Regions from separate parts of the Limnobaculum zhutongyuii genome, predicted to be linked through region 3. Evidence: predicted binding sites of a transcription regulator. Region 3 holds the regulator's gene; each other region holds the start of a gene.
The links. The regulator ArgR, encoded in region 3, controls arginine synthesis, uptake and breakdown. The targets are predictions, from matches to a motif close to ANTGAATAAAAATACANT.

Region 1 (7,636 bases), 1.9 Mb from region 3:
GAAACACGTCATCGCGACAGCCCTTAATTGCCGCTCCGACTACTCGTTCGGCACCACCATCAGCATACATCTCTGCAGTATCAATCAGTGACAAACCCGTTCAATACCATGACGCAGGGTTTGAACTTCGCGTTGAATATCGGAGCCGCGCTCCCCCATAAACCAGGTACCCTGACCAAATACCGGGACATCGTCCCCGCTAGGCAAAGTGATATAACGCATGTGCTGTCTGGCCATGCAATCAACCTCCTGTTAATGAAAATTAATGGCGTGTTCCGTTATCATCCTCATCCACAGGATATTCGCCGTCGTCCTCATCATCATCGCTACCGTTAGGATCTTCGAAATAGGTGCCCCAACCGTCGTAATTGATGTTGTAGCGATCCGCAAGCTTAATAAGCTGTTCAACTTGTTTATCAATGATATCAGCGTTGAGAGAAACTTCACTGATCACATCACAACAAAGAACGATTAAGCCATCTTCTACTTCTAATTCTTCCGGCTCGGTCACTTCATAGCCGAGTTTAAACGCTTCTACTGCTGCTTTTTCCAGCGTATCGAAATCTTCTGCGGAAAGGTGATGTTCGATAGCGTACAGTGCATCAGGATCGCTGCCATCTTCCAGCAGCTCTTCGATAATCAGGCGGGTCTCTTCGCGTTGTTCTTCCAGCAGGATACTTAGTTCGTCGTTAGCCATGATATTTTTCCCATTAGGATGGTTAGTTAGCGGTATTCTCACATAGTGCAACCGGTAGCTCCACAGGAAAGAGAAAGTTTTCTGTATTATCAGGTTGATTGTGAATATTAATTCATATAAATTGATTTTTAATTCAATTAGTCAGATATCTTCTATTTTATTAAGCTCAGGGAGACAGCCCAATGCCTCAGTTCTATCAGCGTCATCTGCTTCGGTTACTTGATTTTAGCCCAAATGAAATTGCCGCATTGCTGGCTTTATCCGCCAAACTCAAAAAAGATAAAAAAAGTGGAACTGAGCAGCCGTTATTAAACGGTAAGAATATTGCCTTAATTTTTGAGAAAGATTCCACCCGCACACGCTGTGCTTTTGAGGTAGCCGCTTTCGATCAGGGAGCGAGAGTCACTTATCTTGGCCCGAGCGGTAGTCAGATTGGGCATAAAGAGTCTATTAAAGATACCGCCCGGGTATTAGGGCGTATGTATGACGGTATCCAATATCGTGGTTTTGGTCAGAAAATTGTTGAAACACTGGCTGAATTCTCTGGCGTTCCGGTATGGAATGGCCTGACAGATGAATTTCATCCCACTCAGATTTTAGCTGACCTGTTAACTATGCAGGAACACTCACCGCAAAAATCCCTGTCTCAGATTAAGTTCGCCTACTTAGGGGACGCTCGCAACAATATGGGAAATTCGCTGCTGGAAGGGGCTGCACTGATGGGAATGGATATCCGTCTGGTGGCACCAAAAGCCTGCTGGCCGCAAGAATCTTTGGTGGAGAGCTGTCAGGCCATCGCTAAAAAGACCGGAGCCCGTATCACCCTGACGGAAAACGTCGCTCAGGGAGTTGAAGGGGTTGATTACCTGTATACCGATGTTTGGGTGTCGATGGGCGAGCCAAAAGAGGTGTGGAAAGAGCGTATTGCTTTACTTAAGCCTTATCAGGTTAATCAGGCCATGATTGAGTTAACCCACAATCCACAGGTGAAGTTTCTGCACTGCCTGCCTGCGTTTCATGACGATCAAACGGTCATGGGCAAACAGATGGCGGAACAGTATGGATTGCATGGCGGTATGGAAGTTACTGACGAGGTGTTTGAATCGGTGCACAGCGTAGTGTTTGATCAGGCGGAGAACCGGATGCATACCATTAAGGCAGTGATGGTGGCGACGTTGGTATACACATATTAGTCTTTTTAGTAAAACTGATAATAAATTAATTTTGAGAAAGTTATTTAGGTCAAGGATGTTATCCCTTGACCTTTTCTATTTGAGCACTGGAATTCAGCCGACAACTGAGAGAGGGTAGCACGCCAAACATGGATGTTTGGCGAGGCACTGCTTCGCCGGACAAAATTGCAGGAGCAATTTTGAACAGCACAACGTGCTGGCCCCGTAGGGGTGAGCCTCATGGATGAGGCGAATAAACGGAATCAGTGCCGGTGCGTAAGCCCGAGTGAAGGCGGAGGGAAGTCGCCGTCAGGCGGCCTAGATTCGGGTGCGAAGGCGCGGAGGTGCAGGAGGCGCTCGCCTAAGCGCCTCCTGCTCGGCCACTGGCACAGTTGGCTATTTGAACACGATACTGTTAGTGGACGAAATTTACTCAAAACTCAATTTAATATGGCATCACTAAAATTACGATCACGCCATATCATGCCAATCGTCAACCAAACAGGGCGATTCTGTATTGATGACTTTACAGCGCGCTCACCAACATTTTAACCACAGCCTTACGGACATGAGCCGGTTTGCCAACGGCGCACAGGGGTTTGTGTACTTCGCCCGGGTAGAAGACGATAAAGTCACCTTCCTGCATAATCATCTGTTTTTCCTGTTCGCCAGAAGGCAAAAAAGCGATGTCTTTATCTGCCAGCCAGTTATCGGTAGGTGTGCCAGCTGGCAAGTTACTGAATACCATACCTTCTTCACCTTTCAGTACGATTTGAATATCCAGATAGCGTTCATGATACTCAGCACGACGGTTTTGCAGTTCATCGGTGCTATCGTTGGAAATCAGTACAAATACATTATTGCCATCGATGTCATGTTTACCTAATGGCGTATCGTCGGTGATGTTGCTTTTAATGTATTCGATAGCCTGTTTCAGCTTGGCTGGCAGGTAAGGGACAAGCGCTAAATGATGGATGTTTCCGGTAATCATAGTTATTCCTTTTGAAAAATGAAATGCTGTTTCATATTCTATTATGTCCGGGGAATAAGCAAAGTATTTTATTGTCAATAGTGGACGCTTATCACATTAGTATGTTGTGTTGAATAGTTAAGAATTATTGGATTTACTTTCTTTGTTTCACGGCTTATGGTGCATCTTTCTGTAAGCGCCTTATAATGACCGGCGTGATTGATCTCAATATGAAAAAAACGACACTTATAAACTAAGGAGAATTCATGTCCCACATTATTAATACTGACAAAGCACCAGCGGCAATTGGTCCGTACGTACAGGGCGTAGATTTAGGCAGTATGATTATCACTTCTGGTCAACTTCCTATCGATCCTAAAACAGGTGCATTTCCTGAGGATGTAGCCGCTCAGGCTCGTCAGTCTTTAGAAAACGTAAAAGCGATTGTTGAAGCTGCGGGTCTGAAAGTGGCTGATATTGTAAAAACCACCGTATTCGTTAAAGATTTAAATGATTTCGGCACGGTTAATGCGGCGTATGAAGCCTTCTTTAAAGAGAATAACGCACCATCATTCCCGGCACGTTCTTGTGTAGAAGTGGCCCGTTTACCAAAAGATGCAAAAATAGAAATCGAAGTGATTGCCGTTCGTCGCTAATACTCATCGATAATGACATCACCGGTAAGATTCTTTGGCTATCAGAATCCTACCGGTTTAAATCCCTCGGGCAATAATTCCTCAATGAGACAGTCCTGTTGGCGTGTCTGCCGGAAATTTTACACCGGTAAGCGCGCGTATCTCAGTCAGAATACGAGAGGTACTGCGTGAGACCGGAATGCCGGCATGGTCAATACACTGCCGTTCAATGAGTCCGGCAAAGACGGTTGCTTCATAGAACATGGTGTTTTCGTGCTGTGGCAGGGAAATGTCCTCTGACGGACCGCCCCGTGGGGTAAAGATAATTTTCTGACACTCAGATATTTTCTCGATTATCAAAGTACCGTCTTCTCCCTGTATTTCACTGGGAATATCAGAATTACTTACCTTGGAATGGAACAGAACCACATCAAAATAACCGTAGTTCATCCAAACCGTTCCGTGTCCATCTACTCCGGAATCCAGCAATCCTGCACTGGCATCCAGTCCTTTCGGTTCACCAAACAGGCTGATAGCACTGGCCAGACAGTAGTAACCAATATCCATGATTGAGCCGTTGGAAAACGCAGGATTAAAGGTATTAGGGTTCTCACCGTCCAGATAACGTTGGTAGCGGGAAGAGTACTGGCAGTAGTTAATAAATACTTTACGCACTTTACCAATACGCAGCAGCATCTGTTGTAGCAGAATAAAGTTAGGTAACCAGGCGGTTTTAAACCCTTCAAACAGCACCACCTGATGTTTATTGGCACAGGCAATCAGGGTTTCTACTTCCTGAATATGTGAAGCCAAAGGCTTTTCGCACATTACATGTTTATGGTGCTGTAGCATGAGTAGTGCTTGTGAATAGTGAAGAGAGTTAGGGCTGGCGATGTATACCGCATCAATCTCCTGGCTTTCGGCCAACGCCTGAAGGTCGTCAAACAGCAGCGTTACCTGATTAGGTTCAGCAAAGGCGCGAGCACTTTCCAACGAACGAGAATATACCGCAGTGAGTTTCAGCTTTCCGGTAGCATGTGCAGCGTCAATAAAGCGTTGAGTAATCCAGTTGGTTCCAATAACAGCAAATCGAATCATAACGAGCCCCATTTAGCGGAGGGTTAAGTTTATCCCGCAATCTGGCGACGACAATGACTGGTGATGAAGATAAAAGCCAGATTCAGGGGGAAAGGTTCGAATTAACGATGCGATAGGTATCCCTTAAGTATATTACTTAAGGGATCGATTGGTTATCGTTTATTTGCGGTTTTTTTGTCTTTCGGTGCTGATGATGGACGGCCCATGATGGATTGATAGACTTTAAAGCGTCCGGTTTGAGCCAAGACTTCATGGCTGCCAAAAGTAGCATCCAGAAGGTCCGGGTAAGGCAGGAAGGCGTTAGCAACGATACATAACCGCCCCCCTAGTTGCAGATGTTTTGTTGCACCACGGATCAGAGACTCAGCGGCGGTTAAATTGGTCTGTAACCCATCATGAAACGGCGGATTAGAGATAATCAAGTCAAAACGCCCTTCAATATCAGAGAACACATCGCTGGCAATCACTTTGCCTTGTAATCCATTGGCGCTGATAGTGGCTTTGCTGGATTCAAGTGCGGCTGCGTTAACATCGCTTAGCGTCAGAGTAATGTCCGGATTTTCATGAGCAAGAATTGCTGATAGCACACCTGCACCGCAGCCTACGTCCAGTACTTTGCCTTTTACGTTATCCAGGGCGGAAAGCAGTAACTGGCTACCCACATCAAACCCATCGCGGCTGAACACACCCGGCAATGTTTTTACTATTACATCATCAACCTGATACTCATCCCACCATTGAGATACATCAAACTGTGCCTGACGTTCTGAACGGAAGTGGTAAAGGCTACAGCGACGAGCGCTGTCAATTTTAGCGATGGGGCCAAAATCGGCTAACAATGTTTCGGCGCTGCGCACGCCACTGCGGTTTTCACCAACAATAAACAGATCTGTACCTACAGGTAGCTGGCTGAGCAGGGCATTTAATTGAAACTGTGCTTCCTGCTTGCTTTTAGGCCAGTAGAAAACCAGAGTATCGCAGCCATCAAGCAGTTCTGGTGCCGGCAGTAAGCTAAACTGGGCTTTTTCCCCCAGCGTACGAGCGAGCTGACGCCAGTGGTGATACTGAGAACAGTGAACCCGAACTTCTTTGGCCTCAAACTGGCAGGGAAGATCGTCTTGCAGATCGCCAGCAAATAATACGCGGCGTTCGGTAAACTCATCGGTATGGCGCAGCATCACTTCACTGGCCGGACAAAAAGCGGACATAGTCATTCTCCTGTGAGGCAGGCGGATAAATCGGTTATGGGAATGCCTCAAATGGTATTTGCGCCGAATTATAGAGCTTTATTGGCGGTTATTCGATGGGTTTGCTAGCATAGCGCAGCTTAATTCTGAAATTGATAGCGAGTAGTGGGTATTCATGACGACATCACGGCGTGACTGGCAACTGGAACAAATGGGCATCAGGCAGTATCAGCTGAGGCGTCCGGCTGCGTTACAGGGGGAAGTTGCTATGGTTTTGCCAGCTAACCTCAAAGTGATTCTGTTAGCAGAAACGTTACCTGCGCTTTCTTCTCCTTTGATGCAGGATATTTTGCGAGCCATGTTACTTTCGGTGGAACAGGTTTATTGTCTGACACCTGAACAGGCCATGATGGTGCCGGAAGATACCCGTTGCGTATTCTGGCTGATGGGCGTGGCGCAATGTCCTGATTTACCCGCTGCTCTGGCTGAGTTACCGGTCTTAAGTACTCCTACGCTGCCTGAACTGGCGGATAATCCTGAAGCAAAACGTACCTTATGGCAGCAGATTTGTCGCGATGAATACCATTTCCTTCCTCAAGCCGGATGATTTACCGGAAGTCTGGCAGATTGAACAGGCAAGCCATGCTTTTCCCTGGACAGAAAAAACGCTAAACAGTAATCAGGGAGATCGCTACCTGAATCTGAAACTAAGCGTTGATAATACTATTGCTGCTTTTGCCATCACTCAAGTGGTGCTTGATGAAGCAACGCTATTTAATATTGCGGTTCATCCTGATTTTCAGCGTCGAGGCCTGGGGCGAGAGCTTTTGCAACATCTGATCGATGCGCTAATTCAACGGGACGTTATGACGTTATGGCTGGAAGTTCGGGCATCCAATCTGGCGGCTATTGAACTGTATCGTGCGTTTGATTTTAATGAAGTGACGGTGAGAAAAGGTTATTACCCGGCGGCAGAGGGGCGGGAAGATGCGGTGATTATGGCGTTAACGCTGTAGTTATCATCCATTGATAAAAATTTAAAGCGCGGATTGGCTTATAACCGTCCGCGCTTTTTTTGTTTATTGTCCGAGCGCTAAATTATTTTACCAGCAGAGAGTTCTCTACAGAATGTACTCCGACTACGGTTTTAGCCACATCTTCAGCGGCGTTGGATTCATCTTTAGAACGCACAAAACCACTTAGCTGAACTTTGCCTTTAAATGTGGTGACGGTAATTTGGGTGGAGCGAATGGTTTTTTCACCTAAAAGCGCGGCTTTTACTTTTGTGGTAATCACTGAGTCATCAATATATCCACCGGTACCTTCAGTTTTCGCCGTAGGTGAACAGCCGGCGACTGCGATGGTCATAATAATGGCACCCAACAGGGCTGCAAGTGACTTTGCAATCTTCATCCTTTCTACTCCTTAGTGGTTGATGATTTTGTTGTGACAAGCGTTATTAAAAATAGCGCTACACCTCAGTGATATATTTAACACACTGAGATGATTCAATTCGTTTATTAATATAGTAATTAAATAACCTGATAGCTAATTTTTTCATTGGGTAGCGGGTAGTTATCGTTCCCTGACAAGGCGTTATTGGAAGCCTGTATCGTTATGTTCAACGGCAAGAGTGCTCTTGTTTACCCAAGCGTGTTATTTGTTTTAATCGTGGACTAATCAGTGAGGAGCCTATCCTTTCTTGGTCTATGTGTGTAAAATTCCCGCCAATTAACGATAATTCCCTTTTTGTGCACCCTGAGAGTTTCCAGAGAATCCCTGATGAAAGATACGTCAAGAGCTGCCGAGATCGCGTGCCGACGCACGTTTGCGATTATTTCTCACCCCGATGCGGGTAAAACAACCATCACTGAAAA
Region 2 (7,636 bases), 460 kb from region 3:
TAGAAGAATTTAGTGGCTATCGCCAGCTTTGGTTAAAGCGCGGTGTATTGCCCATGTTGCGAGAGGTGATGTCTCGGCGGCAACTGGCGGAGAATCTGCTGGTGACGCTGGGTGGGGAACGCCGATTAACTGACATTATGCACATTGGTGAACTGTTGCAGGAAGCCTCACTAAAGCTGGAGAGTGAACACTCACTGGTACGCTGGTTAGCGCAGCAGATAACTCAGCCTAACGATCGTTCAGATAGCCAACAGCTGAGGCTGGAGAGCGATCGCAATCTGGTGAGAGTGGTGACTATTCATAAATCGAAAGGATTAGAGTACCCACTGGTCTGGCTACCCTTCATTTGTGGCTTTCGCCAGCAGAATCAGGCGCTTTATCACGACCGTGAAACTTTCTCAGCCATGCTGGATTTACAGCAAAGTGAGGATTCGCTAACTTTGGCCGAAGAAGAGCGTCTGGCTGAAGATTTGCGTTTGCTTTATGTGGCACTTACTCGTTCGGTTTATCATTGCAGCATTGGCGTAACGCCGCTGTATTCAGGAAACCGGCGACAGGGTAATTCTGATATACATCGCAGCGCGATGGGATATTTACTACAGCGCGGGCAACCGGGTAACGCTGCTTTTTTAGCCGATGCTTTGCAGGAACTGGGACAACATGATGGTATTCAATGGTATTCGGCCACAGAGATGGATGCGGCACTGTGGCAGGATAATCAATTACAGCCAGAGCTACTGACAGCCCGTATTTTTACCGGCCAGCGTCAAAACAGCTGGCGTGTTACCAGTTATTCAGGTTTGCAGCAGCAGGGGGCTTCCCATCACTACGACTTATTGCCGCGTTTTGATACCGATGCCGCAGGAGAAAAGGGTGAAAGTGCTCAGCTGTTGTTGTCCCCCCATACTTTTCCAAAAGGTGCAGCACCGGGAACTTTTCTGCATGATTTGCTGGAGAATGTCGATTTTACCCAGCCAATAAACAGTGATGAATTAAATGAAAAAGTGCTGTTACAAGGGCTGGAAAGTCACTGGACGCCCGTTTTGCAGCAATGGTTAGAAACTATTCTCTCTTCGCCATTAGATGAACAAGGGATACGTTTAAAGGATATTTCAGCGGCCGAGCGTCAGGCTGAACTCCAGTTCTATTTACCCATTGGCCCATTGTTGCAGGCAGAACGTTTAGACGCTTTGGTTAAGCATTATGACCCACTGTCTGCCCGCTGTCCGGAGCTGGTTTTTCGGCAGGTTCAGGGTATGTTAAAGGGATTTATTGATCTGGTATTTTGCTGGCAGGGGCGCTATTACTTGCTGGACTATAAGTCTAACTGGTTGGGAGAAAGTGCAGAATCCTATACCCCACAGGCAATGGCTGACGCTATGTGCGATCATCGTTACGATCTCCAGTATCAACTTTATTCACTGGCACTTCATCGTTACTTACGCCATCGTATTGCTGATTACGATTATCAGCGTCATTTCGGTGGGGTGTTCTATCTTTTTCTGCGCGGTATTGAGAAAGATAGGCCAGGGCAAGGGGTATTTCATTGTCGGCCTGAATGGGCGCTGGTGGATGGATTAGATCGCCTGTTTAGCGGTCAGGAGGCGATCGCCTGATGTTTAGTCTGTTGCAAAAAGCAGTGGATGTTTCTCTTCTGAGGCCACTGGATATTCAATTAGCCCGTTTATTAGCCGGGGATAACCCTTGCCTGGCATTGTTAATTGCCTGTCTGAGTGCAGAAACAGGTGCAGGTCACGTATGTCTGTTTTTACGTCATTTCAATCAGGCTACGCTGTTTGATGGTCGACATCCTGAGCTGGCAGCCGAAGTCTGGCATAAAGCTGGAAATCCACAGTTTGCTGATTTAATCCTGACCCTGGAGTCTGCAGATGCAGTTAGCAATGGTAACTTGCCTGCGCCGTTGGTTGTGCAACATGAGCGACTTTACCTGCAACGGATGTGGCGGGATGAAGGGTTAATTGCCAGCTTCTTTCTGTACCAAAGTAGTATGGCTGATAGCCAGATACAACAGTCAATTGACGTTTTGCGGCCCGTACTGGACAAGTATTTTTCACCCACTGCAGATGTGATTAACTGGCAAAAGGTCGCGGCAGCGGTTGCGGTAACTCGTCAGGTGTCGATTATTTCTGGCGGACCGGGCACCGGGAAAACTACCACCGTGGCAAGATTACTGGCGGTGCTGTTGCAGCTTTCCGGGGATAAACGCTTACGTATTGCGCTGGCGGCACCGACGGGGAAAGCCGCAGCACGGCTAACCGAGTCGTTAGGGCAAGCTATTCAGGGATTACCATTGGCAGATAGCTGGCGTCAACAGATGCCCACCGAGGCCTCTACTCTCCATCGTTTATTGGGGGTTCAGTCTCATAGCCGCCGTTTACGTTACCACAAAGATAATCCGCTACACCTTGATGTGCTGATCGTGGATGAGGCTTCAATGGTTGACTTACCCATGATGGCTCGTTTGATCGAGGCTTTGCCGGAGCATGCTCGTCTGATTTTGCTTGGCGATCGGGACCAGTTGGCTTCTGTTGAGGCGGGCGCAGTTTTAGGTGATATCTGCCGATTTGCAGAACAAGGCTACAGTCGGCAGCGCGCCGCTGAGCTATCAAACCTGACCGGTTTTGATATTTCTCCCGTAGATTTACCGCAGGCGGTAGCCGTTAGAGACAACTTATGTCTTTTGAAAAAGAGTTATCGTTTCCACCAACACTCAGGCATTGGTCAACTGGCGTTAGCGGTTAATCAGGGTGAGGGAAGAGCTGCCATTAGCTGCTTTAGTCAGGACTATAGCGATTTAGGATGGTTTTCGGTTAAAACGCCGGAAGATTATCTCTATCTATTGGAAGTATGTGTTGATGGTTATCGGGATTATCTCAGCCAGATTAAATCTGGACAGCCTAGGGATATTCTGGCGCGATTTAACCAGTTCCGTTTGCTGTGTGCATTACGTAATGGACCTTTTGGCGTTGAAGGCCTAAATATTCGTATTGAACAAGCTTTGCAGGCCAAGCGTTTGATTAGCAAATCAAGCGATAGTGCAGGACTCTGGTATTCAGGCCGCCCGGTGATGATTAATCGAAATGATAGCTCGCTGGGTTTGTATAACGGAGATATTGGTATTGCGTTAATGACATCGGAGGGGGGGATGAGAGTTTATTTCCAATTGTCTGATGGTTCGTTAAAAGCGATACAACCAAGTCGTTTACCTGATTGTGAAACGGCTTATGTGATGACAGTACATAAATCTCAGGGCTCGGAGTTTGACCATACGGTGTTGGTATTGCCGGATACCTTTACGCCTTTGCTAAGTCGGGAGTTGGTATATACCGCAATTACCCGGGCGCGTCAGAAACTAACGCTGTTTGCCAATGAGAATATTCTATTGTCAGCTGTTGCTACCCCAACAGAACGCCATAGCGGACTGGCAGAACGTTTACAGGGTGATGATTTAACCGTGCTGTAAGAGAAAAAATAGTCATGGCCGGTGTTGGCCGGCCATGAGTCAATATTATTGAATTGCGGTATTAATTTCGTCAATTTGCAGGCTTAAATTCTCCAACCCGCCGCCGGACAGATACCATAAGTCAGGCTTGAGATAGACAATCTTGCCTTTACGAAACGCGTTAGTTTGCTTAATTTTGTCATCTTCCATCAGACTACGATCCATTTTGCCTTCACCAATGGCTTCATTGCGGTCGACAATAAAGATGATGTCAGGATTTTTTTCCAGTAAATAATCTGGAGTACCGGACTGACGTTCTTCACCCAGATTGGTATCCGCTTTTTTAACCCCAAGCACCTGATGAATAATGGTGGCGTAGCCATTGGTGGCAGAAGCGGAAAGTTTGCCATTGTAGTGCACCAATACGATAGCACTTTGACCAGAGGCTTCGGCTTTCTTTCTGGATTCGGCAATTTTCTTATCCAGCACGGCTAAGCCGTTTTCTGCCTGTTCAGTTTTGCCAAAGATTTGTCCAAGGGTCAGGACATTTTTCTTAAATGAGTCCAGATAGAGTTTGTTATTGATGCTTAAGTTTAGGGTGGGTGCAACTTCGCTTAACGATTCGTAAGATTTCCCCTGACGGCCGGTGATAATAATCAATTCAGGATTTAATGGTTTAATGGCTTCAAGGTCTGGCTGCTTCATATTGCCAGCATTGATAATGCTATCGTTGGCATACTTTGACAAATAAGCCGGGATGCTTTTGGTTGGCAGAGCGCGAACTGAAGTTACACCTAACGCGTCTAAAGTATCCAGTGTACCAAAATCAAATGTGACCACATTATTTGGATTTTTATGCACTTCGGTCGTTCCCTGTGGATGGTCGACCTTAACAGTATTCGTTTCTGGTTCAGCGGTTGGTTGCGACTGCGTTTGGGTGGTTGCTGGCGTTATCGCATCACTGGTTGCTGATTTCTGGTCACAGCCTGCCAGCGTGGTCAGCAGCGTAGTCGCAGCCAACAGAGAGAAGATTTTTTTCATTATATAACCTTTCTATTCGTCAGGATAATCAGAGGGATAGCTTTATTGCTATGCAGAGTGTACCTGATATGAATGTGTGGCATCAATGTAAATGAGTATTATTATCAAATGAGTATTCAGTTAACGATGTCTGAAGTGTAGTTGATACAGGCTGAAGATGGGAAACAGGCCTTTTCTGCCGGGGACGGGGACGGTATTTTTTATCGCTTTTATGCCCGGAATGTTTACTGAAATTTAAAGAGATAAGTTCGCCCACAATCTGAAAAACATTACCGGATGGCCTGAGGCCATCCGGTAAAATCCAGAAAGGTTACTAAAACTTAAACCGGCGTAACTAAAATTTTAGACCGCCGCTGGTAATTGTATAAAGCCTGCTTTTTCATTGGCAGAACATCGATGTCCGCTGGCATAAATCCACGTTCCTGGAACCAGTGAATACTGTGGGTTGTGAGTACAAACAGCTTCTCCAGCCCCATCAGGCGTGCTTGTCCGCTGATTTTCTCCAGCAGTATTTCACCGCGTAATGAACTGCGGTAGTTGGGATGAACGGCAACGCAGGCCATTTCACCAATTTTTTCTTCCGGGAAAGGATAGAGAGCCGCGCAGGCGATGGTCATATTATCTCGTTCGATGATGGTGAATTTATCAATTTCCATCTCCAACTGCTCTCTTGAACGGCGAACCAGAATGCCCTGTTGTTCCAGAGGGCGAATCAGCTCCAGGATACCGCCAATATCGCGAATGGTTGCCCGACGTACCTGTTCCGCACTCTCCATAACGATTTGCGTACCGATACCATCGCGGGAGAATAGCTCTTGCAATAGCGCTCCGCTTTCCTGATAGCTAATCAAATGGCAGCGACGAACCCCACTGCGGCAGGCTTTGATTGCACCACGCAGAAAGCGTACCGTACCGGAGTTGTAATCACCCTGAGCTTCATGCTGATCCAGATAGGTCTGTGCATCGTTAGGAAACAGTTCAGGCAGAATATTTCCCTTTTCGTCTTCTACCCCTTGGGAAGAACAGAAACCAATCATTTTCTCCGCTTTCAGCTTGATAGCCAGTTGAGTTGCTACCTCTTCTGAAGTGAGATTAAAACTCTCGCCGGTAACAGAAACCGCCACTGGCCCTAACAGGACGATCGCTCCGCTGCTTAACTGGCGTTGAATAGCTTCTTCATCAATCCGGCGTATACGTCCGCTATGGCAGTAGTCGATGCCATCATCCACCCCCAAAGGCTGGGAGATTACGAAATTACCGCTGACGACGTTGATATGAGCACCCTGCAATGGAGTATTATTCAGACTCATGGAGAGGCGGGCGGTGATATCCAGCTGAAGACGACCGGCGGCTTGCTTTACCAGCTCCAGCGATTCAGCGTCAGTTACCCGGGTGTGTTTGTGGTAAACCGAGGGCTTATTGTGTACCGCCAGGTTGGCATCGATTTGTGGACGAGCGCCATAGACCACCACCAGTTGAATACCCAGACTATGAAGTAAGCCTATATCACTGATGATATTGCCGAAATTATCATGCTCAATGGCCTCGCCACCTAACATGATGACAAAGGTCTTGCCCCGGTGGGCATTAATATAAGGAACCGAATGGCGAAAGCCTTCAACCAATTCAGTGCTGCGTTCCTTCATGATTAACCTCTATTGCATAATAATTCGTAATTTTTGTATTTTTATTCTATTTGAGGTGTTCTGGCAAGTAGAAAATTTATTCAAAAGTGATTTAGTGAGGGATTATTCAATAGACGAACTGAATAAAATTGATTAGTCTTCGGCGCGTTTAAGCATTATGTGCTTATTTTCACGTATTTTCATATCAAAGTTATGCTCACAAGCAGATAACACGCATGTAAAACGTGACAGCACAGCTTCACTTCGGTAGAGTTTTACGCCAGCTTTATTTTATCGGTACAACCGTCGTTTGTTTTATTTCGGAGAATCATGTCTAGCTCTAAGCCCAATTATTTACGCCGCCGTTTGTTGCAGGGAGCCGCTGCGACGTGGTTATTGAGTGTAAGTGGCGTTGGCATTGCTGCCTCTGCGGCCAGCATTGTTGCGGTGCGCGTATGGCCTTCTTCGACCTATACGCGAGTTACGCTGGAGTCAACGATTCCGTTAAAGTACAAGCAGTTTGCTTTATCCAATCCGAATCGTTTGGTGATTGATATTGAGAATGTCCATTTAAACAGTGTGCTAAAAGCGGTCTCTGGTCAGGTACAAAATAACGATCCTTATCTGAAACTGGCGCGAGTAGGGCAACATGATCCCAATACTGTTCGTCTTGTACTGGAATTAAAGCAAAATATTAATCCTAATCTGTTTACCTTAAAGCCGATTGCTGAATTTAAAAACCGTCTGGTGGTTGATCTGTATCCGGCTAACGGCGGCTCTTCAGAACCTGACGATCCGCTGCTGGCGCTGTTGAAAGAGTACAATCTGGGCGAGTTGGAAAAAGAGCAGCCGACTTCATCTCCACAGGCTGGAAAGGCGGGGCGTGACCGTCCTCTGGTTATCATGCTCGATCCGGGACATGGTGGCGAGGATCCGGGCGCTATTGGCAAGCGTGGCACCAAAGAGAAGAATATTGTTCTGCAAATTGCACGCCGTTTACGTACCCTGATCCAGAAAGAGCCGGGGATGAAGGTATATATGACCCGCAATGAAGACGTGTTTATACCTTTAAAAGTACGGGTAGCTAAAGCCAGAGCGCAAAAGGCAGATTTGTTTATCTCTATTCATGCGGATGCTTTTACTAACCGTTCAGCTAATGGCTCTTCGGTGTTTGCTTTGTCTACCAAGGGAGCAACCAGCAGCGCGGCTAAGTATCTGGCACAAACTCAGAACGAAGCGGATCAGATCGGTGGGGTGAGTAAAAGTGGTGACCGTTACCTTGACCACACAATTTTCGATCTGGTGCAAACCGCTACTATCAATAGCAGCCTTAAATTTGGTAAAGAAGTACTGACGCGTATGGGGCGGGTAAACAAGCTGCATAAGAATAAAATTGAACAGGCCGGATTTGCGGTACTTAAAGCGCCGGATATTCCCTCTATTCTGATTGAGACTGCGTTTATTTCCAATCTGGAAGAGGAGCGCAAGTTGAAAACGGCAAAATTCC
Region 3 (7,636 bases):
CCGGGAAATTTCGATGTCTCTGCTCGTCTGGGCGACAGTCCATTTTTTGTGATTGAAGCCGATGAATATGACAGCGCCTTTTTTGATAAGCGTTCCAAATTTGTTCATTACTGCCCACGCACGCTGGTACTGAACAACCTTGAGTTTGATCATGCGGATATCTTCGAAGATTTACGCGCAATCCAGAAACAGTTCCACCATTTGGTGCGTTTAGTGCCGGGACAAGGCAAGATTTTACTGCCAGAAAACGATCTGAACTTAAAGCACGTGATTAATATGGGGTGCTGGAGTGAATTAGAAACCACCGGTGAAGGACAAGCATGGGCAGCAAATAAGCTCACGGCTGATGCAAGTCATTATCAGGTGCTGTTAAATGGCGAGGTGGTAGGTGAAGTTAACTGGTCGCTGGTTGGTGAACACAATATGCAAAATGGTCTGATGGCTATCGCTGCGGCTCGTCATGTTGGTGTTCAACCTCAGGACGCTTGCCGTGCGCTGAATGACTTCATTAATGCTCGTCGTCGTCTGGAATTACGCGGCGAGGTTAATGGCGTTACCGTTTATGATGATTTTGCTCACCACCCAACGGCCATTCTGGCTACGCTGACGGCTCTACGCAGTAAAGTTGGCGGAACTGCTCGTATTCTGGCGGTGTTAGAACCACGCTCAAATACGATGAAGATGGGCGTGAGCAAAGATGAACTGGCTCCGGCATTTGGTCGGGCGGATGAAGTCTTCTTGTTGCAGCCGGCAAATCTTCCCTGGCAGGTGTCTGATGTAACCGATGCCTGTATTCAGCCCGCTCACTGGTCTGGTGATTTGGATACTCTGGTAGATATGATTGTTCGCAGCGCTCAGCCGGGAGATAACATTCTGGTCATGAGTAACGGCGGCTTTGGTGGTATTCACGATAAGCTGTTAGCCGGGCTAAAACAAAAGCAGAAAGATACCCAGTAGCTTGGTTTGATGTATAAAAAAGGCCTTCTTTGGAAGGCCTTTATTTTTTGAGCGGAATCAGAGTTCCTGCTCAAACAAATCGAGAATGGCTTCGTAAAGCTGTTCTACGCTAAACCCTCTGGCCGGGGTAGTAAAAATCGTGTCATCACCAGCAATAGTACCGAGAATCCCTTCTGATTTACCGATTGAATCGAGTAATCGTGCCAGAAGCTGCGCGGCTCCGGGACTGGTGCGGATCACCACCAGAGCATCGTTGTAATCAATATCCAGAATCAGGTTTTTTAGCGGGCTGGTTGCAGTAGGCACGCCCAGCTCAGTTGGCAGGCAGTACACCATCTCCATTTTAGCGTTACGAATTCGTACTGCGCCAAATTTGGTTAGCATTCGGGAGACTTTAGACTGATTAATATTCTCAAAGCCTTCATCCTGTAAAGCCTGAACAATTTCGCCCTGAGAACTGAGTTTTTCTTCTTTTAACAGCGCTTTAAACGCCTTCACCAAATCATCTTGTTTTGTTGGGCTTCGCATCTTGCACCGTCGATAGTTGGATAACAATACTGGTATTATGAATAAAAATGGTCAAGTACTCAAAAGTCTTTACGTATTGTTGTGATTAAAATGTATTTAACTGCTGATTCTCACGACCAAAATGATTTTAATTCCCGATTTATGTGACCAAAATGTTTTTAATTAATTATTCTTTGCAGCATATCTCAATCTTAAATCTAAGGATTGGTGATTATGCTCACGATCCTCTAAGCTTGATGTTGCATTTTAGTTACACATCAAAATAAGCAAAAACAAAAGGAGTAATGAATGAAAATTACAGTTCTTGGCGCAGCCGGTGGAATTGGTCAGGCTTTAGCCCTGTTACTGAAAACGCAACTTCCTGCGAATTCTGAGTTATCTCTCTATGATATCGCACCGGTTACTCCGGGGGTTGCTGTTGATTTAAGTCATATTCCTACAGCAGTTAAAGTCACCGGTTTTAGCGGTGAAGATGCAAAACCAGCTCTACAAGGTGCTGATATTGTTTTAATTTCTGCAGGTGTTGCACGTAAACCAGGTATGGATCGCTCTGATTTATTCAATATTAATGCGGGTATTGTGCGTAATCTGATTGAGCAGGTAGCTCAGGTATGTCCAAAAGCCTGTATTGGTATCATTACCAACCCAGTCAATACCACTGTTGCTATCGCGGCAGAAGTATTGAAGAAAGCGGGTGTCTATGACAAAAATAAACTGTTCGGTATCACTACTCTGGACATTATTCGTTCTAATACTTTCGTCGCAGATCTGAAAGGTAAGTTACCTGGCGATGTGGAAGTTCCCGTTATTGGTGGTCACTCTGGGGTAACTATTCTGCCTCTGTTATCACAGATCTCTGGCGTAAGCTTTACCGATGCTGAAATAGAATCACTGACTAAACGTATCCAAAACGCCGGTACCGAAGTGGTTGAAGCTAAAGCTGGTGGTGGATCGGCAACGCTGTCAATGGGACAAGCCGCCGCTCGTTTTGCTCTGTCACTGCTGCGCGGATTACAGGGTGAGCAAGGCGTTGTTGAATGTGCTTATGTCGAGGGTGATGGCAAGTACGCACGCTTCTTCGCACAGCCATTGGTATTAGGCAAGAACGGTATTGAGAGCAGAAAAGAGATCGGTACATTAAGCGCATTTGAGCAAAAAGCGCTGGATTCGATGCTGGATGTACTGCACAAAGATATTGAACTGGGTGAAAAATTCATTCAGGGATAATTTTTTCTCAGAACTAAGTTACATCGAACCGCTATCGAAGTTATTTCGGTAGCGGTTTTTCATTTAATGTCATTTTTATTACTGTCAGGTGTGCTGCTGTTCACCTGAATGCAATCGATTGTTTTGTATCTTTAAGTATCGACTGGGCCAAATTTCAGAAGGGTGTTTTTCCAGAGCTTCCGCAATAATCCTTTCTCCCTTGGGCCATGGACGAACAAGTGCATTGGCTAATGTCGATGAACTTAAACCAGATTGGCGTGATAAAGCGGCTAATGTGGTACCTCTTTTACGTAAGGCGGCAATGATATCTGCAGAATGCCAATCTTCTTTCCTTGAAATCATTTAATATCTCCTTTTAAAGTCAGTACAAACTTGTTGTTTATAAGTGATAGATAACACAATATTTATTGACCATATTGATTTTTTAGTAAAATTTATATCAATAAATTTCTTAATATAATTCAAATGATTTATTTTTATTGAATAGGGTGGCTTTTATTATGGTCTGCGGTTTGTATGATTTAGTGACTTGTTTTTTAACAAAATTAAATTGAATATTTTTTTTGTTTTCTTAACTTGTTTATTAAAAATAATTTATTGAATCAATTAAATTGTTTTTAAATAACATTAATATGCTATTTACACCAATAAATATTGGTAAAATACTGTTTTACATTTAAATGTTGTTTTTTATCAATTGATTATAAAAAACAACGCAACACATAGGATGCACTATTGCAACGCATTTCCCTGTATTAAAAGACAGGGCATCTGTGATAAATAAACTATTCTTTTATTTAATCAACTAACATAAACTACTTACTTGTTTATATACTCTGATTGAGAATTATCAGAGATATGGATTTGTTTACTTCTTTATTGTTTGTTTTTTCAGGAGAGTAAGAAGTAACTGGAACCAGTAGGAATATTGGAATAAAGGGATGGTGTTTTATGAAAAAAGAATGGTTTTCAACAAGTGAGTTAACTGGAATAGCTGGGCTACCCTCAACCATTCAGGGAATTAATCAAAAAGCACGTCGTGAGCAATGGAAAAGTCGCAAACGCACTGGCGTACAGGGTAAGGCTCTTGAATACCACATTGATAGCATTCCGGATAAAGTCAGGATCGTACTTCGCAGCCATGAAGAAGGGGCAAAGTATAGCGCGATGGTTAATGATCCTTTTGCCATTTGGGTCACTGCATACAATCAACTGACGGCAACCGAACGAGAAAGAATTATTTCTTTAATCGTTCGTCATGGTATTTCAGGATTAATGGATAAGGTTAATATGTTTACCGTTGAGCCTGCTGAAGTAGAAGAAGTTTGCTGATTTAGCACTTTTGATATCGGGTGGTGCAATGAAAAAAGAATGGTTTTCGACCAGAGAATTGACTGGCGTTGCTGGATTACCCGGCACCATTCAGGGCATCAATCAAAAAGCCCATCGGGAGAAGTGGGAAAGCCGTAAACGCACGGGTGTTCAGGGGAAGGCTTTGGAATATCATATCAATAGTATTCCTGAAAAGGTTCAAATTGCATTACAGGCCAGAGAGAATGGAGTGCAGTTTGATGCTATTGGTAATGATTCATTATCCATCTGGATAAGTGCGTTTCACCAATTAACAGAAGCAGAGCGAGAGAAGATTATTTCTCTGATTATGAGGCAGGGTATTGCCGGGTTAATGGCGAAAGTTAATTGGGATGATGGCAGTGATGATGCTTCACAGAGCTGATATGACCGTCAGGTTAAATCAGCTCTGTGAATAATCGAGCATAGTAAAGTAGAGAATCTAGGTGTCTCTGTGTACAGACAGTCGAGCCAGCGATTCTAATGCTGTTTTATAAGGTGTATCTGGCAAACAGGATAGTGCAGCAATTGCTTTAGCGGCTTCTTCTTCTGCACGCTGCTGGGTATAAGTTAATGAACCGCATTGATTCATGGTCTCAAGTACAGATTCCAGTAAATGGCGTCCATTTCCTTGTTCAATAGCTTCACGAATTTGAGCTGAGCTTTCAGCTGAGCCATTACGCATAGCATGAAGCAACGGTAATGTTGGTTTGCCTTCGTTCAGGTCATCTCCCAGATTTTTACCCAGTTTTGAACCATCAGCGCTGTAATCCAGCAGATCATCGATCAGTTGGAATGCGGTACCAATATAACGACCATAATCCTGCAATGCTTTTTCCTGTACTGGCGTTGCGCTTGCAAGTATCGCTGAAGCTTGTGCGGCAGCCTCAAAGAGTCGTGCCGTTTTGCTGTAAATCACCTGCATATAGTTTTCTTCGGTAATATCAGGATCGTTACAGTTCATAAGCTGCATAACTTCGCCTTCGGCAATAACGTTAGTCGCCGATGACATCAGTTTTAAAATTTCTAATGAACCCAGGCTGGTCATCATTTGAAAAGAGCGGGTGTAGATGAAATCGCCGACTAATACGCTGGCAGCATTGCCAAATGCAGCATTAGCCGTGGCCTTTCCTCTGCGAAGATCCGATTCATCAACCACGTCATCATGCAGTAACGTTGCGGTATGAATGAACTCGATTAGAGCCGCGGAAGTAATGTGCCCATCCCCTTGGTATCCCAGTGCACGGGCAGAGAGAACGGCAATCATAGGGCGAATGCGTTTCCCACCACCGCTGATGATGTAATGCCCCAACTGATTGATCAACACAACATCGGAATCTAACTGAGCAAGTATTGCGGCATTAACTGCCGCCATGTCCTTTTCTGCTAACTGGGTGATTTTTTCAATATTCATAGCGTCAAATTATAATATTATGATTTTGATAGTAAGAGCCATCCACTAGCGCAGCAAAATGAACGCAGGGTCGGGGGATGATTGTACTCGAAAAATAGCATAGATGAATGCCATTAAAAGTGCTTATTTATTTTCTTCTGATTCTTCTCTTATTCTGAGCTTGTAAACGGTAAGTTTTTTGCGTAGAATTCGCGCCCTATTGTGAATATTTTATAGCGCACTCTAATAACACTATATTTAGCTGGAAGTGAGTGTGCGGAAATGCGGAGTTAATATGTACGCGGTTTTCCAAAGTGGTGGTAAACAACACCGAGTAAGCGAAGGTCAAACTGTTCGCTTGGAAAAGCTGGACATCGCAACTGGTGAAACTATTGAGTTTGATCAGGTGATGATGATTGCTAATGGTGACGACGTTAAAATCGGCGTTCCATTTGTAGACGGCAGCAAAATTAAAGCAGAAGTTGTGGCGCACGGTCGTGGCGATAAAGTTAAAATCGTTAAGTTCCGTCGTCGTAAACACTACCGTAAGCAGCAGGGCCACCGTCAGTGGTTTACTGATGTTAAAATCACTGGTATCAGCGCTTAAGGTTTAGGAGAGCGGATAAATGGCACATAAAAAGGCTGGCGGTTCCTCACGAAATGGCCGCGATTCTGAAAGTAAACGTCTGGGCGTAAAGCGTTTCGGCGGTGAATCAATTCTGGCAGGTAACATTCTGGTTCGTCAACGTGGTACTAAATTCCACGCTGGTACCAATGTTGGTTGTGGTCGCGACCACACCCTGTTTGCTTTAATTGACGGTAAAGTCAAATTTGAAGTAAAAGGCCCAAAAAATCGTAAATTTATAAGCATCGTTGCTGAATAATTTTCCGATAGCCAAATAGATCCAGGCCCTGCAATGATTATTGCGGGGCTTTTTATTTTCAAAATGTGTTACTTTATAGGGACTATATAAAGTCGCAGGCGAAGGTTTGGTTAGCTCAAGCGCCATACCTGATAAAATATCAAACGTTCATCAGTTAGATACAGTTAAGAGCAGAAGCGCTGCTCTGGAGCTTCCGGAAAGAAATGTCGCAAGTTAAGCAAAGTATGGCATTAGGCATAACGTTTGCCCTGATCACCGCCGTGTTATGGGGTGTGGTGCCTATCGCGATGAAACAAGTTCTTCCGGTGATGACGCCTTATACGTTGGTATGGTATCGCTTTCTAATTTCAGCTCTTGGATTAGGCTTAATATTAGTGATGCAGCGTAAGTTGCCTCGTTTAGGTCTATTTCGGCGGCCTCGTTGGTTGATATTGCTGCTTGTTGCTGCGGTAGGACTGGCGGCTAACTTTGTTTTTTTTAGCTCGGCCTTACAGTATCTGAGTCCAACGGCTTCGCAGGTCATAGGGCAACTTTCCCCGGTGGGAATGTTGTTTGCCAGCGTACTTATTCTTAAAGAGAATATGCGGGTCACTCAAATTATCGGTGCCGTGATGCTGATTGTGGGCTTAATACTGTTTTTTAATACGAACCTGATCGAGATTTTTACTCGCCTGACGGATTACACCCGAGGTGTTTTATTAGGCGTATGTGCATCTCTGGTTTGGGTGAGTTATGGCGTAGCGCAGAAGGTATTGCAGCGTAGGCTCTCAGCCTCTCAAATCCTGTTTTTACTCTATGTGTTGAGCACTATTTTTGTGACTCCGTTGGCGGATCCGTCGGAGGTTTATCAACTGAATAGCTGGCAACTTGCCTGTTTAGCCTTTTGTGGTTTAAACACGCTGGTTGCTTACGGTGCGCTGGGCGAAGCCATGGCGCGCTGGCAAGTGGCTCAGGTGAGCGCATTGATCACCCTGACACCGCTGTTTACTTTATTATTTTCTGATTTATTAGCGTTGATGTGGCCGGAGATGTTCTCCAGCACCGTGCTAAATATACTTGGATATAGCGGCGCATTCATTGTGGTAATGGGCGCCATGTTTTCCGCTGCGGGTCATCGATTATTTCCCCGGCGGTCAGAGAAAAACACCGGTTTACCCCTGAAATAATACATTTTTTATGCATCAGACATGCTAAGGCTTGTTGGCAGAAAAGTGTGTGGGTAAGCCAAACAGATAAATTACGGAGACAGTGAATGAAATTCGTTGATGAAGCCGTCATTCGCGTTGAAGCAGGCGAT
Region 4 (7,636 bases), 260 kb from region 3:
CGCCATTTGAAGCTATCGCGATCCAGTACCAGTTGCTCAACGCCACGTAGCGCGGTCACCATAATGGTGCCCCCCGGGGTTTCATAGCAACCGCGGGATTTGATACCAACCAGACGGTTCTCAACGATATCGATACGGCCAACGCCATGCTTAGCACCCAGCTCGTTCAATGCTTCCAGACACTTGAATGGGCTCATCGCTTTACCGTTTACAGCGGTTACCCGACCTTTTTCTACCGTTACGGTAACCAGTTCAGCCTGATCCGGTGCATCTTCAGGAGAAACGGTCCACACCCAGCAATCTTTATTCGAAGCATTCCATGGGGTTTCTAATACACCACCTTCTGTGGAGATGTGCCATGCGTTTTCATCACGGCTATAGATTTTTTCCAGAGACGCCGTGGTTGGAATATTACGCTCTTTCAGATAGGCCAGCAGCGCTTCACGAGAACGCAGGTTCCACTCACGCCATGGCGCAACCACTTTCAAATGAGGAGCCAATGCTGCATAGGTGGTTTCAAAACGCACCTGATCGTTACCTTTACCCGTCGCACCATGACACACGGCATCTGCACCCAGTTTCAACGCCAGTTCAACCTGAGCTTTAGCAATCAGGGGACGAGCCATTGAGGTACCCAGCAGATAGCTGCCTTCGTACAGTGCACCCGTTTGCAGAACCGGGTAAACATAGTCTTTGATAAACTCTTCACGCAGGTCAACAACGTAGCAAGAGGAAGCACCAGAATTCAGCGCTTTTTGCTCTACACCTTCCAGATCCGCACGTTCCTGACCAATATCAGCCACAAACGCAACCACTTCACAGTCGCCATAGTTCTCTTTTAACCATGGAATAATCGCAGAAGTATCCAGGCCGCCGGAGTATGCTAAAACAATTTTCTTAATACCGCTCTTATTCATCACAAATTCCTTGATTGCTAAGTCTTAAAGTTATTCAGTTACTACTGGTTAATTAATATCTTACTGTTCTAAATCGGTTCTGACTGCATTAACTAGGCCAGAATACGGGTTCCTACCGGAACGCCATTAAATAATGCGGGTAGCTGTTCCGCATTGCGCCAGCTGGCAATATCCACCGGGCGCCCCAATGAACGGGCAGCATCCAGTGCTGCATTCACTTTTACCACCATGCCATCAGTGATAATGCCCTGGGCAATCAGCTTTTCGGCTTTATCCGCGGTAAGTTCAGCAATGCGCTGACCTTTACCGTCAAGAATACCGCTGACATCGGACAACAGAACTAAATCAGCGCCCAACGTTGCCGCCAGTGCTGTAGCTGCCTGATCCGCATTGACGTTCATCAACGCGCCTTCCGGTGTAATGCCAATGGAGCTGATAATCGGTAAATAGTCACCGGCCAGCAGCGTTTGAATCAGCTTATTGCTGCCCGCTTTGGCTTCACCTACGTGACCTAAATCTTCAGAAAGCTGGCTAACTTCTACCATATTGCCATCCGCCAGACACAAGCCAATGGCATTAATATCGTGCTTTTTGGCCGCTGCCATCAGGGTTTTATTCGCGGTTCCTGCCAGTGCGCCAGTAATGGTACCGATTTGATCTTCAGGCGTAACGCGCAGACCATTGCGACGAATCACCGGCAGAGTCAGTTTTTTCATCAGCTCATCAACCAGACAGCCGCCGCCGTGTACAATCACCAGTTGACGCTGATGTTTTTGCTTGTACGTTGCCAGGGCCACAAACAGACGTTCCATCGCTTCATCACTGTCCAGCAACGCACCGCCAAGTTTAATAATTAATGGATTCATCCTTCTTCTCCCTAGAGTAAGGACTGGGTTTCATTGAAGCCAAAGCGTAAATTCATACACTGTACGGCCTGAGCAGCGGCACCTTTCAGCAGATTATCTTCCGCCGACACCACGATAATATGTTGACCATCAACGGCAAAACCGATATCGCAAAACGGCTGACCAATCACCGATTTTAGCGCTGGCATCCCTTTTTCATAGACCCGGACTAACGGTTTATTGTGATAAGCATTGTAAAAAGCCGTTTTAATCTGTTCTTCACCCACACCTGGCTTTAAACGGCAGGTAATGGTTGCCAGAATCCCACGAGGAAAATTGCCAAGGTGAGGGGTAAAAATCACCGGAATACCCAAATGCGCAGCAATTTCTGGCTGATGGCGATGAGTGAACACGCCATAAGGTTGCAGGCTGACTTCGCAAAAACTGGTCGTCATACTGGCCTTACGCCCTGCTCCGCTAACGCCGCTAATCGCGTTGATCACCGGCCATTGTTGCTCGTCCAATAATCCGGCTTCAACCAATGGCTTAAGCGCTAACTGCGATGCAGTAGGATAACAACCGGCAACCGCCACCAACTGCGCCTGCTTAAGCTTTTCTGTTTGCCATTCCGCCAGACCATAAACAGCCTGTTTCAGCCAGTCGCCGTGTTGATGAGCAAACCCGTAATAACGCGTATAAAACTCAGGCGAGTCGACCCGAAAAGCGCCTGATAAATCAAACACCACGCAACCCGCAGCTAAAAACTGCGGTGCAAGATCGTGACTGACTTCATGAGCCGTGGCCAGAAACACCACATCGACGCCTTTTGCCGCTTCAGCTACATTAGTTAATGGTTGAAGCGGCAAATCCACTAAACCTTTCAACTGTGGATGCAGATCTGAAAATATTTTTCCCGCATCAGCACTCTGCGCTGATACCATCAATCCTTTGATATGTATCTCAGGATGACGGCGTAAGTACGCTGCCAGTTCTGCACCGGTATAACCACTTGCGCCGACGATAAGTGTCTCAAGCATAAAATAGACCTGTTTAGTTGCGTACAAGGTTTGGAAACAACGGTACGCTTACGGTAATGTGGACGAATATTGCTTAAGGTACGAAATTCTGTTCCCTTAGACAATCCCTTATTGTATTTTTATGCAAAATAAATGAATTTATATTGAATTAACCCGCAAAACAGGCCGTGAATTGTGAATAAAACATTACCCTCTTTTATCGAGTTGTACAGTAAGTTGATTGCCACGCCAAGCATTAGTGCTACCGATGCGGCGTTGGATCAGAGCAATGAGACACTGATTAACCTGCTGGCAGAATGGTTCACTACGCTGGGATTTAAGGTTGAAGTACAGCCCGTTCCCGATACCCGCAATAAATTTAACCTGCTGGCATCACTGGGTTCAGGATCTGGCGGACTGTTGTTAACGGGGCATACGGATACCGTTCCCTTTGATGACGGGCGCTGGACACGCGATCCGTTCACCCTGACCGAACATGACAACAAGTTATATGGTTTGGGAACTGCTGATATGAAAGGCTTCTTCGCTTTCATTCTGGATGCCTTAAGAGATATGGACAGCAGCAAGCTCACTAAACCACTGTATGTACTGGCTACAGCGGATGAAGAGACCTCAATGGCGGGTGCTCGTTACTTCTCCTCCACCAGTCATCTGAAACCGGACTGCGCCATTATTGGGGAACCCACCTCACTCCAGCCGGTACGAGCTCATAAAGGTCATATTGCGGAAGCTATTCGCATTACCGGTCAGTCCGGCCATTCCAGCGATCCATCGCGCGGTATTAACGCAATTGAACTGATGCATGATGCTATCGGTCATTTGATGGTACTGAGAGATTCACTCAAAGAGCGCTATCACCACCCGGCCTTTGCTATTCCATACCCAACCATGAACTTTGGTCATGTTCACGGTGGAGATGCCCCAAACCGTATCTGCGCCTGCTGTGAACTGCATATGGACATTCGCCCATTACCGGGCCTTACTCTGAATGATTTAGATGAACTGGTCCATCAGGCACTGGAACCGGTCAGCAGCCGCTGGCCGGGCCGGGTAACCATTGAGCACCTGCACAGCCCTATTCCCGGTTACGAATGCGCCGCTGACAATGCGCTGGTACAAGTAGTAGAGAAGCTGGTAGGTACCCCGGCCGAAGTGGTTAACTACTGTACCGAAGCACCTTTCCTGCAGCAAATGTGCCCAACGCTGGTACTGGGTCCCGGCTCTATCGATCAGGCGCATCAGCCCGATGAATTTCTCGCCACCTCTTTCATTCAACCAACCCGCCAGCTTTTGACCCAGGTTATTCACCACTTCTGCGCGGAAAAATAGTACACCATTAATCTTACATACCACCCCGACTTATTCGGGGTGGTTGGTTTCTTGTATGGTACGAAAGTAGATTTTTTTGTTGAAATTTTCCGGTTATAAGAAATGCTTAAAGGATTCAACAAAATTATGTACATACCCAAATTGTGTGATACAACTCTAACTTTAGTAGCCATAAAAATAACGCGACAACACAACATCATCTTCATGTTTTGACTAACCCGGCAGGAGACCTATGAACGAACAATATTCCGCGATGCGAAGTAATGTCAGTATGCTTGGCACCCTTCTAGGCGATACCATTAAAGACGCTTTAGGTGAAGAAATCCTCGATCGGGTGGAAAGCATCCGTAAGCTGTCAAAATCGTCCCGCGCCGGTAATGAGACTAACCGTCAGGCGTTACTCTCTACGCTACAGAACCTGTCTAACGACCAGCTATTGCCCGTTGCCAGAGCGTTTAACCAATTTCTCAACTTTGCCAATACCGCCGAGCAGTACCACAGCATTTCTTCTCGCGGTGAGGCGGCAAATAATCCCGCAGTATTTGCAGATCTATTCAATAAATTAAGACAGCAAAACATTACCGATGAAGCGGTCAGTAAGGCCGTCGATCAGCTATCTATTGAGCTGGTACTTACTGCGCATCCAACGGAAATTGCGCGTCGTACAATGATCCATAAACTGATTGAGGTGAATAACTGCCTGAGTCAGTTAGATCATAACGACCTGGCCGACTATGAACGGGATCAAATCATGCGTCGCCTGCGTCAGTTGGTTGCCCAGTCATGGCATACCGATGAGATCCGTAAGATTCGTCCAACTCCGGTTGATGAAGCTAAATGGGGCTTCGCCGTTGTAGAAAATAGCCTGTGGGAAGGTGTACCTGCGTTTATGCGCGAGTTTAACGATCAGCTGGTTGATGCCCTTGGTTACAACCTGCCGGTTGAAGCTGTGCCGGTGCGTTTTACCTCCTGGATGGGTGGCGACCGCGATGGTAACCCAAACGTTACCGCCAAAATTACTGAACACGTGATGATATACGGTCGTTGGAAAGCGGCAGAACTGTTCCTGAAAGATATTCAGGTACTGGTTTCTGAGTTATCGATGTCTGACTGTACCCCGGAACTACGGGCTATGGCCGGCGGCGATGAGGTTCAGGAACCTTATCGTGAGCTGATGAAGAAGCTACGTACCCAGTTAATGAGTACGCATAGTTATCTGAGCGCCCGCCTGAACGGTGAACGCGTCAATTGCCCGGATGATATGTTGGTTGATAATCAACAGCTTTGGGAGCCGCTCTATGCCTGTTATCAATCTCTGCAAGCCTGCGGCATGGGTATTATTGCCAATGGGCAACTGCTGGATACCCTGCGCCGTATTGGCTGCTTTGGCCTGCCGCTGGTACGTATTGATATTCGTCAGGAGAGCACTCGCCACAGCGATGTTCTGGCAGAGCTCACTAAATATCTTGAGTTAGGCGATTACGACGAGTGGACAGAAAAAGAGAAGCAGCAGTTCCTGATTAGTGAACTGCAGTCAAAAAGACCATTGTTCCCGCGTGACTGGCAGCCAAGTGCTGAAACTCAGGAAGTACTTGATACCTGTAAAGTCGTCGCTAAAGCGCCACAAGGTTCTATTGCTGCTTATGTTATCTCTATGGCTCGTACACCGTCTGACGTTCTGGCCGTACATCTGCTGTTAAAAGAGATGGGCTGTACTTTTGCTTTGCCGGTCTGCCCGCTATTCGAAACGCTGGAAGATTTAAATAACGCCAATGATGTCATGACCCAGTTACTGAATATCGACTGGTATCGCAATTTTATTGGCGGCAAGCAGATGATCATGATTGGTTATTCTGACTCTTCGAAAGATGCTGGCGTGCTGGCAGCCTCATGGGCGCAATATTACGCTCAGGAAGCGCTAATCAAAACCTGTGAACAGGCAGGCGTAGACTTAACGCTATTCCATGGACGTGGCGGTACTATTGGTCGTGGAGGTGCTCCGGCTCACGATGCGCTGCTGTCTCAGCCTCCGGGCTCGTTAAAAGGCGGCCTGCGTGTTACGGAACAGGGCGAAATGATCCGCTTTAAGTTTGGTTTGCCGGAGATTACGCTAGCCAGTCTGGCAAGCTATGCCAGTGCCATCCTCGAAGCTAATCTGCTACCACCGCCAAATCCGAAGCAGGAATGGCGTGACATTATGGATGAGCTGTCGGAGTTCTCCTGTAAACAGTATCGCGATATCGTACGCGAAGAACCGGACTTTGTTCCTTACTTCCGCGCTGCCACACCTGAACTGGAATTAAGTAAGCTACCTCTGGGTTCTCGCCCGGCAAAACGTAAGCCTAATGGTGGAGTAGAAAGCCTGCGAGCCATTCCATGGATTTTCGCCTGGACGCAAAACCGTCTGATGCTGCCAGCCTGGCTGGGTGCCGGTGCAGCGTTACAGCATGCGATTAAAAACGGTAAACAACAGCAGCTGGCAGAGATGTATCGCGACTGGCCGTTCTTCAATACCCGTATCAATATGTTAGAAATGGTTTACGCCAAAGCGGACCTGTGGCTGGCAGAATATTATGACCAGCGTCTGGTGGATAAAAAACTTTGGACGTTAGGTAGTAAGTTACGTAGCCAATTGGCGGAGGATATCAGCGTTATTCTCAAGCTGTCCAACGATCAGAAACTGATGGAAAAACTGCCGTGGATCGCTGAATCAATCGCCTTGCGTAACGTATATACCGATCCATTAAACGTCCTGCAGGCCGAGCTGCTTTATCGTTCGCGCCAGCAAGAAACTCCGGATCCAAGGGTAGAACAAGCCCTGATGGTTACTATTGCCGGAATTGCGGCAGGAATGAGAAATACCGGATAATAAAACTCTTCGGTCTTTATCCCAATAAATTGGTACATTATTGGGATAATTTACCGAAAAATATCGTCAAAAAAATAGCGCCAGACTTCAGGCGCTATTTTTTTATGATGGATTTAGTTCTTTATACTTTTCAGTACATGCCGCCTTCCATAAAGTTCCGGCTAAATTATCGTCTGTTTCACCAATAGTCCATTGCCCCGGTAAATTTAAACTGTATGCAGGCTCACCAGTGGCATATTCTGTCGTATATAAAACTGGTGGAAATAAAGAAAATTTATTTTTTATTGAGCAATCAAACAGAAATATTGATTTGGATGAACCAATCTCTTTTCCGCCGACTTCTTTCGGCTCTTCATAGTGCTGAATATAATAAAAATAGGATAAAACCGGATTATCATTATAAGTATGATTAACTTTTGATAAATAAATATCTCTCTCACCATCACTGTTTAAGAAAGTCAGTTCCTGCTCATCAAAATTATCATTCGCACAACCTGCGGTTATTAATGCAACCGAAAATACCAATAGTTTTATCAGTTTATTTTTCATTAATAACCGCCCTTAAGTCTGGTCTGATATTCAATAGATCTTCTGCCGTAACCGTTCCCTGAATAGAACAGAGTACATTTGTCTTTCCAT

Region 1: a site for ArgR is predicted at 818-835, ahead of argF (ornithine carbamoyltransferase). Genes of this name have one in related genera too.
Region 2: a site for ArgR is predicted at 6,183-6,200, ahead of argA (amino-acid N-acetyltransferase). Genes of this name have one in related genera too.
Region 4: a site for ArgR is predicted at 2,910-2,927, ahead of argC (N-acetyl-gamma-glutamyl-phosphate reductase). Genes of this name have one in related genera too.

The regions. Positions count from the first base shown of each region.
Region 1 covers NZ_CP034752.1:3,208,473-3,216,108, reverse strand. Annotated here, with positions in the region: partial or broken gene EKN56_RS14475 (aldo/keto reductase) at 1-222, opposite strand, end outside; gene rraB (ribonuclease E inhibitor RraB) at 263-697, opposite strand; gene argF (ornithine carbamoyltransferase) at 880-1,890, shown strand; gene EKN56_RS14460 (YhcH/YjgK/YiaL family protein) at 2,396-2,860, opposite strand; gene ridA (2-iminobutanoate/2-iminopropanoate deaminase) at 3,106-3,495, shown strand; gene EKN56_RS14450 (Gfo/Idh/MocA family protein) at 3,577-4,572, opposite strand; gene rsmC (16S rRNA (guanine(1207)-N(2))-methyltransferase RsmC) at 4,725-5,780, opposite strand; gene EKN56_RS14440 (DNA polymerase III subunit psi) at 5,935-6,366, shown strand; gene rimI (ribosomal protein S18-alanine N-acetyltransferase) at 6,335-6,775, shown strand; gene EKN56_RS14430 (BON domain-containing protein) at 6,858-7,172, opposite strand; gene prfC (peptide chain release factor 3) at 7,542-7,636, shown strand, end outside.
Region 2 covers NZ_CP034752.1:958,048-965,683, forward strand. Annotated here, with positions in the region: gene recB (exodeoxyribonuclease V subunit beta) at 1-1,616, shown strand, start outside; gene recD (exodeoxyribonuclease V subunit alpha) at 1,616-3,484, shown strand; gene EKN56_RS03885 (siderophore ABC transporter substrate-binding protein) at 3,530-4,504, opposite strand; gene argA (amino-acid N-acetyltransferase) at 4,825-6,153, opposite strand; gene amiC (N-acetylmuramoyl-L-alanine amidase AmiC) at 6,460-7,636, shown strand, end outside.
Region 3 covers NZ_CP034752.1:497,160-504,795, forward strand. Annotated here, with positions in the region: gene mpl (UDP-N-acetylmuramate:L-alanyl-gamma-D-glutamyl-meso-diaminopimelate ligase) at 1-957, shown strand, start outside; gene argR (transcriptional regulator ArgR) at 1,015-1,485, opposite strand; gene mdh (malate dehydrogenase) at 1,774-2,712, shown strand; gene EKN56_RS01845 (helix-turn-helix domain-containing protein) at 2,797-3,054, opposite strand; gene EKN56_RS01850 (DNA-binding protein) at 3,664-4,044, shown strand; gene EKN56_RS01855 (DNA-binding protein) at 4,073-4,447, shown strand; gene ispB (octaprenyl diphosphate synthase) at 4,505-5,476, opposite strand; gene rplU (50S ribosomal protein L21) at 5,751-6,062, shown strand; gene rpmA (50S ribosomal protein L27) at 6,082-6,339, shown strand; gene EKN56_RS01875 (DMT family transporter) at 6,543-7,505, shown strand; gene cgtA (Obg family GTPase CgtA) at 7,592-7,636, shown strand, end outside.
Region 4 covers NZ_CP034752.1:235,617-243,252, reverse strand. Annotated here, with positions in the region: gene EKN56_RS00730 (argininosuccinate synthase) at 1-917, opposite strand, end outside; gene argB (acetylglutamate kinase) at 1,010-1,783, opposite strand; gene argC (N-acetyl-gamma-glutamyl-phosphate reductase) at 1,795-2,799, opposite strand; gene argE (acetylornithine deacetylase) at 2,974-4,128, shown strand; gene ppc (phosphoenolpyruvate carboxylase) at 4,361-6,997, shown strand; gene EKN56_RS00705 (surface-adhesin E family protein) at 7,100-7,546, opposite strand; gene EKN56_RS00700 (hypothetical protein) at 7,536-7,636, opposite strand, start outside.